DNA from 2 places in the Dickeya dadantii NCPPB 898 genome. Region 2 is predicted to be linked to the other one. Evidence: predicted binding sites of a transcription regulator. Region 2 holds the regulator's gene; the other holds the start of a gene.

Region 1 (7,409 bases), 700 kb from region 2:
CCGGCGATAGCTCAGGCTGTGGATGCCGCGGCAGGCTGCCTGAAGGCCGGCGGACGGATGATTTATCTGGGGGCCGGCACCAGCGGCCGTCTGGGGGTGCTGGATGCGTCGGAATGCCCACCCACCTTTGGTGTGCCGCATGGATTGGTGGTGGGGTTGATTGCCGGCGGCCCCGGCGCCTTACTGAAGGCGGTTGAAGGCGCGGAAGATGACCCGGCGTTAGGCGAAGCGGATTTGATCGCGCTGACGCTAACCTCTCAGGACATGGTGATCGGTCTTGCCGCGTCGGGGCGAACCCCCTATGTGATTGGCGGCTTGCGCTATGCGCGTGCTCTGGGCTGCCGTACCGCCGCCATTTCCTGCAACCCGCATTCGCCGATCGCACAGGCCGCAGAGATCGCCATTTCTCCGCTGGTGGGGCCGGAAGTGTTGACCGGTTCCACCAGGCTGAAGTCCGGTACGGCGCAAAAACTGGTGCTGAACATGATTTCCACCGGCGCGATGGTGCGCCTGGGCAAGGTGTACCAGAATCTGATGGTGGATGTGAAAGCCACCAACGTGAAGCTGGCGGATCGTGCCTGTCGCATCCTGATGGACGCCACCGGCGTTGATCGGGAAACGGCGCAGCGGTGTCTGGCGCAGACCGATTATGAGGTTAAACCGGCAATAGTGATGGTGGTGACCGGTTGCGATGCGCAGCAGGCCAGACAACGGCTGGCTGGGAAAGGCGGCTATCTGCGTGATGCGTTGCGCGTGGAGAGGACGTGATGCCGTTGCCGCAAACTCGAACGACCGGAGAGCGCCTATGTTGAACGCGTCGCCGACAGCCATGCGGGTTGTGTTCTTCGATTTGGATGGCACCTTGCATCGTCAGGACCTGTTTGGCAGCTTCCTGTGGTTCTTGATCCGCCATTTGCCGTTGAATGTGCTGCTGATTGTTCCTTTGTTGCCTTTGCTGGCGGCAGGATTGGCGATAAACGGCCGCGCCGCTCGCTGGCCGGTTAGCCTGCTGCTGTGGGCGATCACGGCTGGGCGGCGTGAATCGCGACTGCGGCAACTAGAGCAGGCGTTTGTGGTCTGGTTTCGTCAAAGGGTTACCCCTTTCCCTTTGGTTCACCAGCGCCTGGAGCGTTATCTGGCCGACAACCGGTCGCAGGTCTGGCTGGTCACCGGTTCGCCGCAGCGGCTGGTTGAACAGGTTTATGGCGATGCGCCGTTTTTACCTCGGGTTCAGCTGATTGGCAGCCAGATGACGCGGCGCTGGGGCGGTTGGGTACTGAGCCTGCGCTGTCTGGGGCATGAAAAAGTGGTGCAGATGGAGCGCCGGCTGGGCGCGCCGCTTGAGCTGTACAGCGGTTACAGCGACAGCCAGCAGGATAATCCACTCCTGTTTTTCTGTGCGCAGCGCTGGCGGGTGACGCCAGCCGGCCATCTGCAGCAACTGGAATGATTCGCCGCCGCTGGCATGTATAATGCGCGCCGCACGTGATGAGGGCGAAAGCCAAGAGGAATAATGAGTAGTCCAATGGATGATGAATTCTGGATGCGCCATGCATTGACGCTGGCGCAACGGGCCTGGGACGCAGGTGAGGTGCCGGTCGGCGCCGTGCTGGTGCGGGGAGACAAGATCATCGGCGAAGGCTGGAATCGCCCGATTAGCCGGAATGATCCCACCGCCCATGCAGAGATCATGGCGTTACAGCAGGGCGGACAGGCGCTGCAAAACTATCGCCTGTTGGATAGCACCCTGTACATTACGCTGGAGCCCTGCGTGATGTGCGCCGGCGCCATGATCCACAGCCGCATCAACCGGCTGGTGTATGGCGCGGCCGACGCCAAGACCGGCGCGGCCGGTTCACTGGTGGATATTCTGCGCCATCCGGGCATGAATCATCATATCGTCATCACCGACGGGGTTCTGGCGGATGAGTGTTCTGAGCTGTTGAGTCGTTTTTTCCGTATGCGTCGCCAGCAGCAGCGTGACGCGCGCTCTGCAGAACGCGATTCGTCAGACTGAGCGTCAGCGGGAAGGATTGGCGGTTAACTGTTCCGGTGGTACGGCGGGGTAAGCGCTGGCGGCCAGTTGCTGTTGCAACGCCCGGCTTTCTTTCTCCGAGAGATACCCGACCAGGCTGACCATGTAGCGCCGGATGTTTTCCACGTAGTTGTAAGCCTCCTGACCGCGGGCGTAACCGTTGGCGGTCTGGGCGTAATAGCGTTTCTGGCTCAACATCGGCAGACGTATCTTGACGTCGGCCCAACTGTCCGGATTGCCTTTCTGTTTTTCCGTCAGTTTACGGGCATCCATCATATGGGCGTACCCCATGTTATAGGCGGCTAGCGCAAACCAGATGCGTTCGTCCGTCGGGATGGTTGCCGGCACCTGCTGCATCATCTGATTCAGGTATCTGGCGCCGCCGCGGATGCTTTCTTCCGGGTTGAGCCTGTCCACCACATCCAGGCTGTCAGCGGTATTGCGGGTTAGCATCATCAAGCCGCGCACCCCGGTCGGCGAGGTCGCCAGCGGGTTCCAGTGCGATTCCTGATATGAAATGGCCGCCAGCAGTTTCCAGTCGATCTCTCTGGCGTATTTCTCGAACAGTGGGCGCAGGCCCGGCAGCGTATTGTCGATGGCGCTGAGGAAGGTAGTGGTATCCACATAGTCGAACTCGCCGACATGCCCGAGATATTTCTCTTCCAGACGGGCGAGGGTGCCGTCTTCCATCGTTTGACTGAAGAAGTCGAGCAGCGCGGCGGAGAGACTATCGTCATGGTTTTGCCGCATATACCAGGTAACCGGCTCTTCGTCGCTGAGGTCGAACGACACCGCCAACTGCGGGTGAATACGCTGCATCAGGCCGATGTTGATTGAGTCGGCGATGGTGTAATCCAGTTTTCCTTCCGCCACCTGCTTTAGTAAGTCCAGTTCGGACAAGTCGGTGGCGACCTCCCAACTCAGTTGCGGGTATTTACCGGCTTTGAAATCGCGCAGCGTCGCAGCGTGCGCCGAGCCGGACAATACGGCCAGTTTGCCCTGTAACTTGTCCAGCGCGCTGGGGCGAGCCGTACCCATGCGATAGACCAGTTGCTGCGACACAGAATAATAGGAAGGACCGGCCCGGAAACGGCTCAGGCGCTCCCGGTTATAAATCAGGCCGGCGGCCAGCAGGTCGGCATTGTCGTTATCCAGATCGCTGAACAGATCGTCGACGTTTTGGCGCACCGATACCACCAGCCGCACGCCGAGGTAGTCGGCGAATCGTTTGGCCAGTTCGTAGTCCAGTCCGGTGGGGGAACCGTTGCTGAGCGTATAGGTCAGCGGAGAGGTAACGGTGCTGATGCGCAGCTCGCCACGTGAAAGGATTTGCCTTAGCTGAACATCCTGGTGACTGCGCCAGGGAATATTTGGCCACAGTGCCAGCGTCAACAGCAAAGCGATCACCCCGATGAAAACATAATTTATCGTTAAACGCTTCAATGAGTTGTCTCTCGGCGGCCGGTTGGCCTGTCTGTCTGTAACGGCAGTTTCTTATGCATCTGTCCCAGAGTCGGGGGGCATTTTGCTTAACAAACCGCCAGTGTGCAACTGTTATTAGTTTGTCTACTGTTTAACCGCAAGGTTCTCTCAATGTTTAACAATCGCTACGCAAACGGTTTCGTCGCGCGCCACTATTCTCTATAATAGCGCGCGTTTCCCCCCTGTAGCGCCCTGACGCACTGTCTCCGGTGCCTCGAAGACGAGAGAAATTTAGATGATGGAAATACTGCGTGGTTCACCCGCCTTATCGGCTTTTCGTATCAATAAACTGTTGGCCCGGTGCAAGGAATATCACCTGCCCGTCAGCGACATTTATGCCGAATACGTCCACTTCGCCGATGTGAACGCTCCGCTAAACCATGACGAGCAGTCACGACTGAGCCGCCTGCTGAAATACGGCCCTTCTCTCGCAGAGCACGAGCCTACCGGGCGGCTGATTCTGGTGACCCCGCGTCCGGGCACCATTTCTCCCTGGTCTTCCAAGGCAACCGACATCGCGCACAATTGCGGTTTGCAGAAAATTCGTCGTCTGGAGCGCGGTCTGGCGTTTTACATCCACGCGCCGACGCTCAGCGATGCACAGTGGCGGGAACTGGCCGCGCTGCTTCATGACCGCATGATGGAAAGCGTGTTTGACGACCTGCAACAGGCCAATCTGCTGTTTTCCCAGCATCAGCCGGCTCCGTTGAAACGGGTGGAAATTTTGCTGCAGGGGCGTCCCGCGCTGGAAGAAGCTAACCTGCGTCTGGGTCTGGCGCTGGCCGACGACGAAATGGATTATCTGCTGGATGCCTTTACCAAACTGGGACGCAATCCGACAGATATCGAACTCTACATGTTCGCGCAGGCGAATTCCGAGCACTGCCGTCACAAAATCTTTAATGCCGATTGGGTCATCAATGGCGAAACGCAGCCGAAGTCGCTGTTCAAGATGATCAAAAACACCTTTGAGCATACGCCGGACTATGTCCTGTCCGCCTATAAAGATAACGCGGCGGTGATGGAAGGGTCGGCCGTCGGCCGTTTCTTCGCCGATCCGCAGGGCGCTTACGGCTACCATCAGGAAGACGCGCATATCCTGATGAAGGTGGAAACCCACAACCACCCGACCGCCATTTCACCGTGGCCGGGCGCCGCGACCGGTTCCGGCGGCGAAATTCGCGATGAAGGCGCTACCGGGCGGGGGGCAAAACCGAAAGCCGGTCTGGTGGGGTTCTCGGTATCCAACCTGCGCATTCCTGGGTTTATCCAGCCGTGGGAGCAGGATTTCGGCAAGCCGGATCGTATCGTCAGCGCGCTGGACATCATGACCGACGGCCCGCTGGGCGGCGCGGCATTTAATAACGAATTCGGCCGTCCGGCGCTGACCGGTTATTTCCGTACTTATGAAGAAGTGGTGGACAGCCATAACGGCGTTGAGGTACGTGGCTACCATAAACCGATCATGCTGGCGGGCGGTATCGGCAACATTCGCGCCGGGCATGTGAAAAAAGGTGAAATCAGCATCGGCGCCAAGCTGATCGTGCTGGGTGGCCCGGCGATGAACATTGGTCTGGGCGGCGGCGCGGCGTCTTCCATGACCTCCGGTCAGTCTGACGCGGATCTGGATTTTGCCTCGGTACAGCGCGATAACCCGGAAATGGAGCGTCGCTGTCAGGAAGTGATCGACCGTTGCTGGCAGCTCGGCGAACAGAACCCGATTTTGTTTATCCATGACGTCGGTGCGGGCGGCCTGTCCAACGCCATGCCGGAGCTGGTTAGCGACGGCGGTCGCGGCGGTCGTTTTGAGCTGCGCGACATCCTGAATGATGAACCGGGTATGAGCCCGCTGGAAGTCTGGTGTAACGAATCGCAGGAGCGTTATGTGCTGGCGGTAGCGCCGGAACAACTGGCGCTGTTTGATGAAATCTGCCGCCGTGAACGCGCGCCTTACGCGGTTATTGGCGAAGCCACCGAAGAGCAGCACCTGACGCTCAACGATCGCCATTTCAACAATAAACCGATCGATATGCCGCTGGACGTGTTGCTGGGCAAAACGCCGAAAATGCTGCGCGATGTTGAGCGTAAAGACGTGGAAGGCACGCCGTTGAATCGTGAAGGCATTTATCTGGCGGAAGCGGTTGAGCGTGTGCTGCACTTGCCGGCCGTGGCCGAGAAAACCTTCCTGATCACTATCGGCGACCGCACGGTAACCGGGATGGTGGCGCGCGACCAGATGGTCGGGCCGTGGCAGGTTCCGGTGGCGGACTGTGCCGTGACGACCGCCAGTCTGGATAGCTATTACGGTGAAGCGATGTCCATCGGCGAGCGTGCGCCGGTGGCGCTGCGTAATTTCGCCGCGTCGGCGCGGTTGGCGGTCGGGGAAGCGCTGACCAACATTGCGGCGACGCATATCGGCGAGCTGAAACGGGTGAAACTGTCCGCCAACTGGATGGCGGCGGCCGGGCATCCGGGCGAGGACGCTGGTCTGTATGAAGCGGTGAAGGCGGTTGGCGAAGAACTGTGTCCGGCGTTGGGGTTGACCATTCCGGTGGGTAAAGACTCTATGTCGATGAAAACCCGCTGGCAGGAAAACGGCGAAGACAAGTCGGTAACGGCGCCGCTGTCGTTGGTGATTTCCGCCTTTGCCCGCGTGGAAGATGTGCGTCATACCGTCACGCCGCAGTTGCGTACCGACAAGGACAACGTGCTGCTGATGATCGACCTGGGCGCCGGGCATCACGCGCTGGGCGCTACGGCGCTGGCGCAGGTGTATCGCCAACTGGGTCGTAAGACTGCGGATGTGCGTAATCCGGCGCAACTGGCGGGGTTCTTCAACGCGATGCAGGCGCTGGTGGCGAATCAGGCCCTGCTTGCATACCACGACCGTTCAGACGGCGGCCTGCTGGTCACGCTGGCGGAGATGACGTTTGCCGGGCATTGCGGCGTCAAAGCGGACATCGGTTCCATGGGCGAAGATGCGCTGGCGGTGCTGTTCAACGAAGAGCTGGGCGCCGTCATTCAGATCGACGCTTCCCGCCGTGCCGAAGTGGAACAGGTACTGGCTGAGCATGGTCTGGCGGATTGCGTGCATTATCTGGGGCAGGCGGAAGCCGGCAACCACTTCATCATTCACAGCGGCGACGATGTGGTGTACCACGAGAGCCGCACTACGCTGCGCAACTGGTGGGCAGAAACCACCTGGCAAATGCAGCGTCTGCGCGATAACCCGCAGTGCGCCGATCAGGAACACCACGCCAAATCCGATGACAACGATCCGGGGCTGAACGTGGCGCTGACCTTTGACCTGCGCGAAGACATTGCCGCGCCGTTCATCAGCCGTCAGGCGCGCCCGAAGGTGGCGGTACTGCGTGAGCAAGGCGTCAACTCTCATGTGGAAATGGCCGCGGCGTTCCATCGAGCCGGGTTTGACGCTATTGATATTCATATGAGCGATCTGCTGGCCGGCCGCCGTAACCTACAGGACTTCCAGGCGCTGGTCGCCTGCGGCGGTTTCTCTTACGGCGACGTGCTGGGCGCCGGTGAGGGCTGGGCGAAATCGATCCTGTTCAACGATCGGGTACGCGATGAGTTCGCCGCTTTCTTCCTGCGTCCGCAAACACTGGCGCTGGGCGTATGTAACGGCTGTCAGATGATGTCCAACCTGCGTGAACTGATTCCGGGGGCGGAGCATTGGCCGCGTTTTGTGCGCAACAAATCAGACCGTTTTGAAGCACGTTTCAGTCTGGTGGAAGTGACCAACAGCCCGTCGTTGTTCCTGCAGGATATGGCCGGTTCCCGTATGCCGATCGCCGTGTCGCACGGTGAAGGCCGCGTAGAAGTGCGTGACGACAGCCATCTGGCCGCTCTGGAACAGCATCAGTTGGTGGCG
Region 2 (7,409 bases):
TTCATCCTTTGCCGGCACAAACGCAGCACATCCTGTTTTTGCGCATCACTCATTGTCCCCCAATTAAAACGCTCGCTGCGGCTGCGAAAACAACCACGACAGAAGCCCCGGTCATCCGCCTGGCAGATACCCCGGCAAGGGTTGGGAACAGGAAAAAGTTCGAGCTGCTCAGCCACAGGACCTCCTCATCTGACGTCTTTATTGAAACCTTGATTGCCGTCACTGGCAAGCTTTCCGTAACGTTACCGAGTAATTAACCGCCATCTTCCCGTTTATCTCACCCTTTTTTCAGCAAGCGAACCTGAAAAGCAGCGCCCGGCCACAGGTTTGGACTCCCCCCGGCAACGACGTTATACTCAGGCCCTGTTGTTTCAGGCGGTAACGGAATGCACCCGGTATCGCCCATGACGGTTAACCCACTGATCAAAATAGGGGTCATTATGCGTTTACTTCATACCATGCTACGCGTTGGCGACCTGCAGCGCGCTATCGATTTCTACACCAAGGTACTGGGCATGCGTCTGCTACGCACCAGCGACAATCCGGAATACAAATATTCTCTGGCATTTGTCGGCTATACCGAGGAAAGCGAAGGCGCCGTGATCGAACTGACCTACAACTGGGGCGTGGAAAGCTATGAACTGGGCACCGCCTTCGGTCATATCGCACTGGGTGTGGATGACGTAGCGGGTGCCTGTGAACGTATCCGTCAGGCCGGCGGCAAGGTTACCCGTGAAGCCGGCCCGGTCAAAGGCGGCTCCACCGTTATCGCTTTCGTTGAAGACCCTGACGGTTACAAAATCGAGCTGATCAAACGCTCGCAGGCCGGTCAGGGACTGGGCAATTAATCATCCCGCCTTTGCTGTTCAGGTGCCGACAGGCGCCTGTCTTTCGGGGGAACGGTTATCCGCCGTCATGTACGGCTGCTGCATCCCCCGCCGGAATTTGCCATAATGCGCACTGCATGTTACTGAAGAAATAAGAAACGAATGGCTGAGAAAAATAACCTGAACGCCCTGAACGCGCGTTTTCGTGGCTTTTACCCCGTTGTTATCGATGTCGAAACCGCCGGGTTCAACGCGAAAACCGATGCGCTGCTGGAAATTGCAGCCGTAACGCTGAAAATGGATGAAAGCGGTTGGTTACAGCCGGACGAAACCTTGCATTTTCACATCGAACCGTTTGAAGGCGCAATTCTGCGGCCCGAAGCGCTGGCCTTCAACGGCATCGACCCTGCCAACCCATTGCGTGGCGCGGTGAGCGAATATGAAGCGCTGCATGAAATCTTCAAAGCCGTGCGTAAGGGAATCAAAGATCAGAACTGCAATCGCGGCATCATCGTGGCCCATAACGCGACCTTCGACCACAGCTTTCTGATGGCGGCGGCAGAACGCTGCGGCCTGAAACGTAACCCATTCCACCCTTTCGCCACCTTTGACACCGCCGCGCTCAGCGGGCTGGTGCTGGGGCAGACGGTGCTGGCCAAAGCCTGTATTGCAGCGGAGATCCCGTTCGACGCCAGCCAGGCGCACTCAGCGCTCTATGACACCGAACAGACAGCGCAGCTGTTTTGTGAACTGGTCAATCGCTGGAAGCGCATGGGCGGCTGGCCGCTGGCCTCAGGAACCGATACCGAAACGCCGCTGGCCGTCGGCAGTGAAGGGTAAGCCGGCGCGAACACCGGTGGTCGTGCCAATACCCTGCGGCATCAAAGCATCATAATCGTAACGATTAAAACGATATCAGGCAGCGCCGGGCTGCCTGATGCCGGGCTGCCTGATAGAGAGAAGGATTACTGCTGTTCCGCCTGCTGGGAGCGGTATTTGTCGGCGGTTTCTTTAATCAGTTGCTGCAGTTCGCCACGCTGGTACATCTCAATCACGATGTCGCAGCCGCCGACCAATTCGCCATCCACCCACAGCTGCGGGAAAGTCGGCCAGTTGGCGTATTTGGGCAATTCGGCGCGGATATCCGGGTTTTGCAGAATATCCACATAGGCAAAACGCTCGCCACACGCCGACAACGCCTGGACCGCCTGGGCAGAAAAACCACAGCTCGGCAATTTGGGCGAGCCTTTCATGTACAGCAGAATCGGGTTTTCAGCGATCTGAAGCTGAATTTTTTCAAGTGTCGTTGTCGTCATTTTATTGCTTCCTCAAGGGCGTGATGAGCAGCCCGTCAACGGCTGTTCATATGACTCGCGGCATACCGTGCCGTGCCGCTTCTGTTGCTTTGTATTCTAACGATAGCGACGGCCACAAAAAAACGCTATCTTTTGTAGGGTTTTATCCAGCTGAGCGTCAGCCAGAACAAAACAGCACCGAATCGGCTGATAATTAAGCAGCAGGCATCGTTGTTAACGTTTTCTCACTATTTTGTAGTAACAATGCCTTATTCCCCACTTTTTTATCAGGTCATTTTCGGGAATACTGTAAAGATTGAACGATTGAGGACAACATTCGGTCAGAATTATCATGCGTTTATTTATTACGCTCTTTTTATTATTTTTCAGTAACCTGTTTTTTAACCTGGCACAGGCTAATCCACATAGCGCTGCGGTTTTTCCGCGCAAAACCGGCGTGGAAACGGCGAATAAAGCTATTGAGGAATCCAAAAAAAGCAAGGTTGCTAAAAATACCAAAAAGGGTGCGGCGCCCACTCATGACAAAAAGCCGGAAAAAACCGCCAAAACCGCGCCTGCCAAACCCACCGCCGCTCACGATAAAAACGTCAAACCGCACAACGATAAAAAACCGGTGACAACCACGACCTCAGCCCACGCAACCAGCAAGAAACCGACGCAGGAAAAAAGCGTGCAGGCTAAAACGCCAGCCGGCAAAACCACGAAAAAGGACGCTCCGGCACAGGCGAAGAGCAGTCACAAGACGCATGAAACCGTTATTGCCAAAACGGCAAATAAAAAAGGCAAACCTGCCGCCGTCGACGAAACCGCTACCCTATCACCACACGGCAAGAGCAAAAAAGGCAAGCAAGATAAAGCCTCGCTGACCATCAGCGCCGCTCACCAAAAGCGCTATCAGCATGCCAAACTGACCGCCATGAACAAGCTGATGAGCCAGATCGGCAAACCCTACCACTGGGGCGGTGCGACCCCCTACTCCGGTTTCGATTGCAGCGGGCTGGTGTATTACGCTTATAAAGATGTGGTGAAAATCACGATTCCGCGTACCGCCAATGAGATGTTCCATCTGCGCGACGCCGCGCCTATCAAGAAAAGCGAACTGGAAAGCGGCGACCTGGTGTTCTTTCGGATAACCAACCGCGGTGCTGCCGACCATGTAGGCGTCTATCTCGGCAATGGTCGTTTCATCCAGTCGCCGCGTTCCGGCGCTGATATCAAAATCAGCAAGCTGAGCGAAGACTACTGGCAGGATCATTACGTCGGCGCCCGTCGCGTGGTCACGCCGAAGACGATGCGTTAAACAATTACCATGCGTTAAACAATTACCATGCGTTAAAGCGCTTCCGCTGGAATGACGCTATCCAAATACGGCAAAAGGGGCATCGCGCCCCTTTTTATTTTTCGATAGCCGTTTTCTGGTACCTGCCGTTGACAGCGACGAATGTGTCGCTGACGATCCAGGCGCCGTTAGCGCCACGCCGTCAGTTCAGCACCGCGCTCAGACTAAAGATGATGATCACTGCCAGTGAAGCCACTGTGGTGAACAGCGACATTTTCAAATTAGTATCCATAGTATTCTCCTGTATGTGACCGATGATCGCCGTCATCCCGTCATGTCTGAATCAAACCCCGATCCCGGCAGGTGGGGAAACATCATAAAGCATAGGTGTATTATCACCCGAGCGGCGTCAAAAAACCGCTTTCTGCGTCACAGAGATAAAACGAATTGCCTCTTCCACTTTTGCTCTAAATCGGCCAAAATCCGCAGTTTACTGTATACACTGCGTTGGTCGAAGCGTCAGCCCTCCCCTCAAGCTACACACCTCGGCATGTCTCCTCCTGAAATGTTGCCTTGTTGTCCGGCAGGAGATGAATTCACGCAGGCAAACGATTAACAACATATTTACTGCTGTAACAGACAACCTACTGTAACAGATGAGTTCAGGAGTCACTTTAGATGGCAACGATCAAAGATGTGGCAAAACGCGCGGGCGTTTCGACCACAACCGTATCACACGTGATCAATAAAACACGTTTCGTCGCCGAAGAGACCAAGGCTGCGGTGCGCGCGGCCATCGATGAATTGCATTATTCGCCGAGTGCAGTGGCCCGCAGCCTGAAAGTCAACCACACCAAATCCATCGGCCTGCTGGCGACATCCAGCGAGGCGCCCTATTTCGCCGAAATCATCGAAGCGGTGGAAAACAGCTGCTACGCCAGAGGCTACACGCTGATCCTGTGCAACTCCCATAATAATCAGGACAAACAGCGCGCCTACCTTTCCATGCTGGCGCAAAAACGAGTCGACGGCCTGTTGGTGATGTGCGCCGAATATCCGCCGGAACTGCTGTCCATGCTGGAGGATTACCGCCATATCCCGATGGTGGTGATGGACTGGGGCGAAGCCCACAGCGATTTTACCGATACCATCATCGATAACGCCTTTGCCGGCGGCTATATGGCCGGACGTTACCTGATTGAGCGCGGCCACCGCGACATCGGCGCCATTCCCGGTTCTCAGGGGCGCAATACCGGCAGCGGGCGTTACCTGGGGTTCCTGAAAGCGTTGAAAGAAGCCGACATTCCGCTACGGGAAGAATGGGTGGTTCAGGGCGACTTCGAACCGGAATCCGGCTACAAAGCGATGCACCAGATTCTGGCCCAGAAACAGCGGCCGACGGCGGTATTCTGCGGCGGCGACATCATGGCGATGGGCGCCATTTGCGCCGCCGACGAGCTGGGGCTGCGCGTACCGCAGGATATTTCGGTGATCGGTTATGACAATGTTCGTCACTCCCGGTATTTTACCCCGGCGCTGACCACCATTCACCAGCCCAAGGAGCGGCTGGGGCAGGCGGCGTTTTCCATGTTGCTCGACCGCATTACCAGCAAACGTGAGGAAGCCCAGACCATCGAAGTGCATCCGACCCTGATCGAACGCCGCTCCGTCGCCGACGGCCCGTTCCTCGATTACCGTCGTTAAAATTCAGACGATTCTGTTATATCTCGGTTTGGCTCTTCAATCAGGCGGCATCCCGCGCCACACATGGCGACGACGCGTGCTATCGCAGCTGAACACATGACTTAACGTGCTGCTTTAACCCAACGAATTCTTGTCGTCGGGTTAAAGCAGTCATACACTCCTCACTGTCTTTAACGACAATAATTATGAGCAGACGATGCTTTCGGCATCACGCATCGCCTTCGTTTCTATACGGTCTGTTGACCGCCGCATCTTTTTCTTACGGCCAGGGATAGACGCCTTTCGTACCGCTTTTCTCTTATTTCCTCTGGGACATCCAAGGGCTGACGATGGATTGAGTCCACCGAATGCCCTCTGTGGGTACATTTGTCTAATGTGTTCCTTGCACAGGTATTTTCCGGCAAGGTAGGGAGAAGTTATGAGTTTATCTTATGTGGAGGAGCTGGATGCAGCTAACCTATCCTGGTTCCGGATTGTCAATGAAATGCTATCGGCTGCCGACATCGTCATTAACGGTTCACGCCCGTTTGATATTCAGGTCAAAAATCCCGGTATGTACAAACGCATACTACGTGAAGGCTCGCTAGGATTGGGCGAAAGTTATATGGATGGCTGGTGGGAATGTGAACGGCTGGACATATTTTTCCACCGCGTGTTAAGTGCCGGACTGGAAAAACGGCTTCCTCACAGTTGGCAAGATACGCTACGGATCCTGATGGCACGGCTGACCAACCGGCAGTCTCGCCGCCGGGCCCGGCTCGTGGTCAAGGAGCACTACGACCTCGGTAATGATCTTTTCACCATGATGCTCGACCCCTACATGCAATACACTTGCGGTTACTGGAAACAGGCCGAAACGCTGGAACAGGCGCAGCAAGACAAGCTGCGCCTGATTTGCGAAAAGCTGCAGTTGCGTCGCGGCATGACTCTGCTGGATCTCGGCTGTGGCTGGGGCGGGCTGGCGGAATTTGCCGCCCGCCATTACGGCGTCAGCGTCACCGGCGTTACCATATCCCGCGAACAGCAGACGCTGGCACAGCAGCGCTGTCAGGATCTGGATGTCACTATTCTGCTGCAGGACTATCGCGATATGAACGATATGAACTGGCAGTTCGATCGTATCACTGCTGTTGGCCTACTTGAGCATGTCGGCCCGAAAAATTACGATACCCTTTTCCAGATAGTGAGAAAAAACCTCAAATCCACCAGCCTGTTTCTGTTGCATACCATCGGATCGAACAACGCCAGACTAAATGTAGACGCCTGGATCGACAAGTACATCTTCCCCAACGGCTGCGTGGCTTCAATAAAGCATATCGCCCAGGCCAGCGAACCCTATCTGGTGATGGAAGACTGGCACAATTTCGGCGCAGACTATGATCGTACGCTAATGGCCTGGTATGATCGTTTCCAGCAACACTGGCCAACGTTGTCAGAACGTTACTCCGATCGCTTCCATAGGATGTTCTGCTACTACCTCAACGCCTGTGCCGGCGCGTTTCGCGCACGTGATCTCCAACTCTGGCAAATAGTATTCAGTGTGGGCGGTGTAGAGGGCGGCTTGCGAGTCCCCAGATAATCCTGGCCCCCGGCGAATCCACATCCCGATAGCAAAAAACCGGCAGCCAGGCTGCCGGTTTTCATGATGGGAGAACGTGCCAGGGAAGAAAGTGCTTATTCGCCCTGCTCCGCCTGTGCAGCAGCCTGCTGCGCCTGACGCGCCAGGACGCGCTCGACTGTATCGATGATGGCCTGGGTTTGCGGGTCGATTTCGATATTGATGCGATCGCCCAGCCGTTTCTGACCCAGCGTCGTGCGCTGGAGCGTTTCCGGAATCAGATGCACGCAAAAACGGCTGCGGGTCACCTCCCCCACCGTCAGACTGATGCCGTCAATGCCGATGAAGCCTTTGTGCAGCACATATTTCATCTGCGATTCATCAGACAACCGGAACCAGATCTGGTGATTATTTTCCGACGTCAGGATTTTGACGATCTCCGCCGTACACATAATATGGCCGGACATCACATGCCCGCCGATTTCATCGCCATATTTAGCGGCGCGCTCCACATTAACCCGATCGCCGACGTTGACTGCACCCAGATTAGTCAGTCGCAGCGTCTCCTTGATCAGGTCAAAACTCACCCGGTCGCCATCGATTTGGGTGACGGTCAGGCAGCAGCCGTTGTGCGCGACGGAAGCTCCAGTTTCCAGCCCCGGCAACAGTTCGGTGGGCAGTTGAACGACATGAGTGCGAAAATTGGGTTTTTCATCAATCGACAC

The links. Region 2 encodes PurR, which represses purine synthesis genes. Its sites were predicted from a motif close to CANGCAAACGTTTGCNTG; they were not measured.
Region 1: a site for PurR is predicted at 3,644-3,661, ahead of purL (phosphoribosylformylglycinamidine synthase). Genes of this name have one in related genera too.

The regions. Positions count from the first base shown of each region.
Region 1 is NZ_CM001976.1:3,529,722-3,537,130, reverse strand. It holds gene murQ (N-acetylmuramic acid 6-phosphate etherase) at 1-768, shown strand, start outside; gene yfhb (phosphatidylglycerophosphatase C) at 806-1,450, shown strand; gene tadA (tRNA adenosine(34) deaminase TadA) at 1,514-2,017, shown strand; gene mltF (membrane-bound lytic murein transglycosylase MltF) at 2,021-3,478, opposite strand; gene purL (phosphoribosylformylglycinamidine synthase) at 3,756-7,409, shown strand, end outside.
Region 2 is NZ_CM001976.1:2,830,366-2,837,774, forward strand. It holds gene DDA898_RS22380 (DUF1289 domain-containing protein) at 1-176, opposite strand, end outside; gene gloA (lactoylglutathione lyase) at 441-848, shown strand; gene rnt (ribonuclease T) at 990-1,667, shown strand; gene DDA898_RS12905 (Grx4 family monothiol glutaredoxin) at 1,793-2,143, opposite strand; gene DDA898_RS12910 (C40 family peptidase) at 2,475-3,443, shown strand; gene cydH (cytochrome bd-I oxidase subunit CydH) at 3,625-3,714, opposite strand; gene purR (HTH-type transcriptional repressor PurR) at 4,101-5,126, shown strand; gene cfa (cyclopropane fatty acyl phospholipid synthase) at 5,545-6,705, shown strand; gene DDA898_RS12925 (riboflavin synthase) at 6,801-7,409, opposite strand, start outside.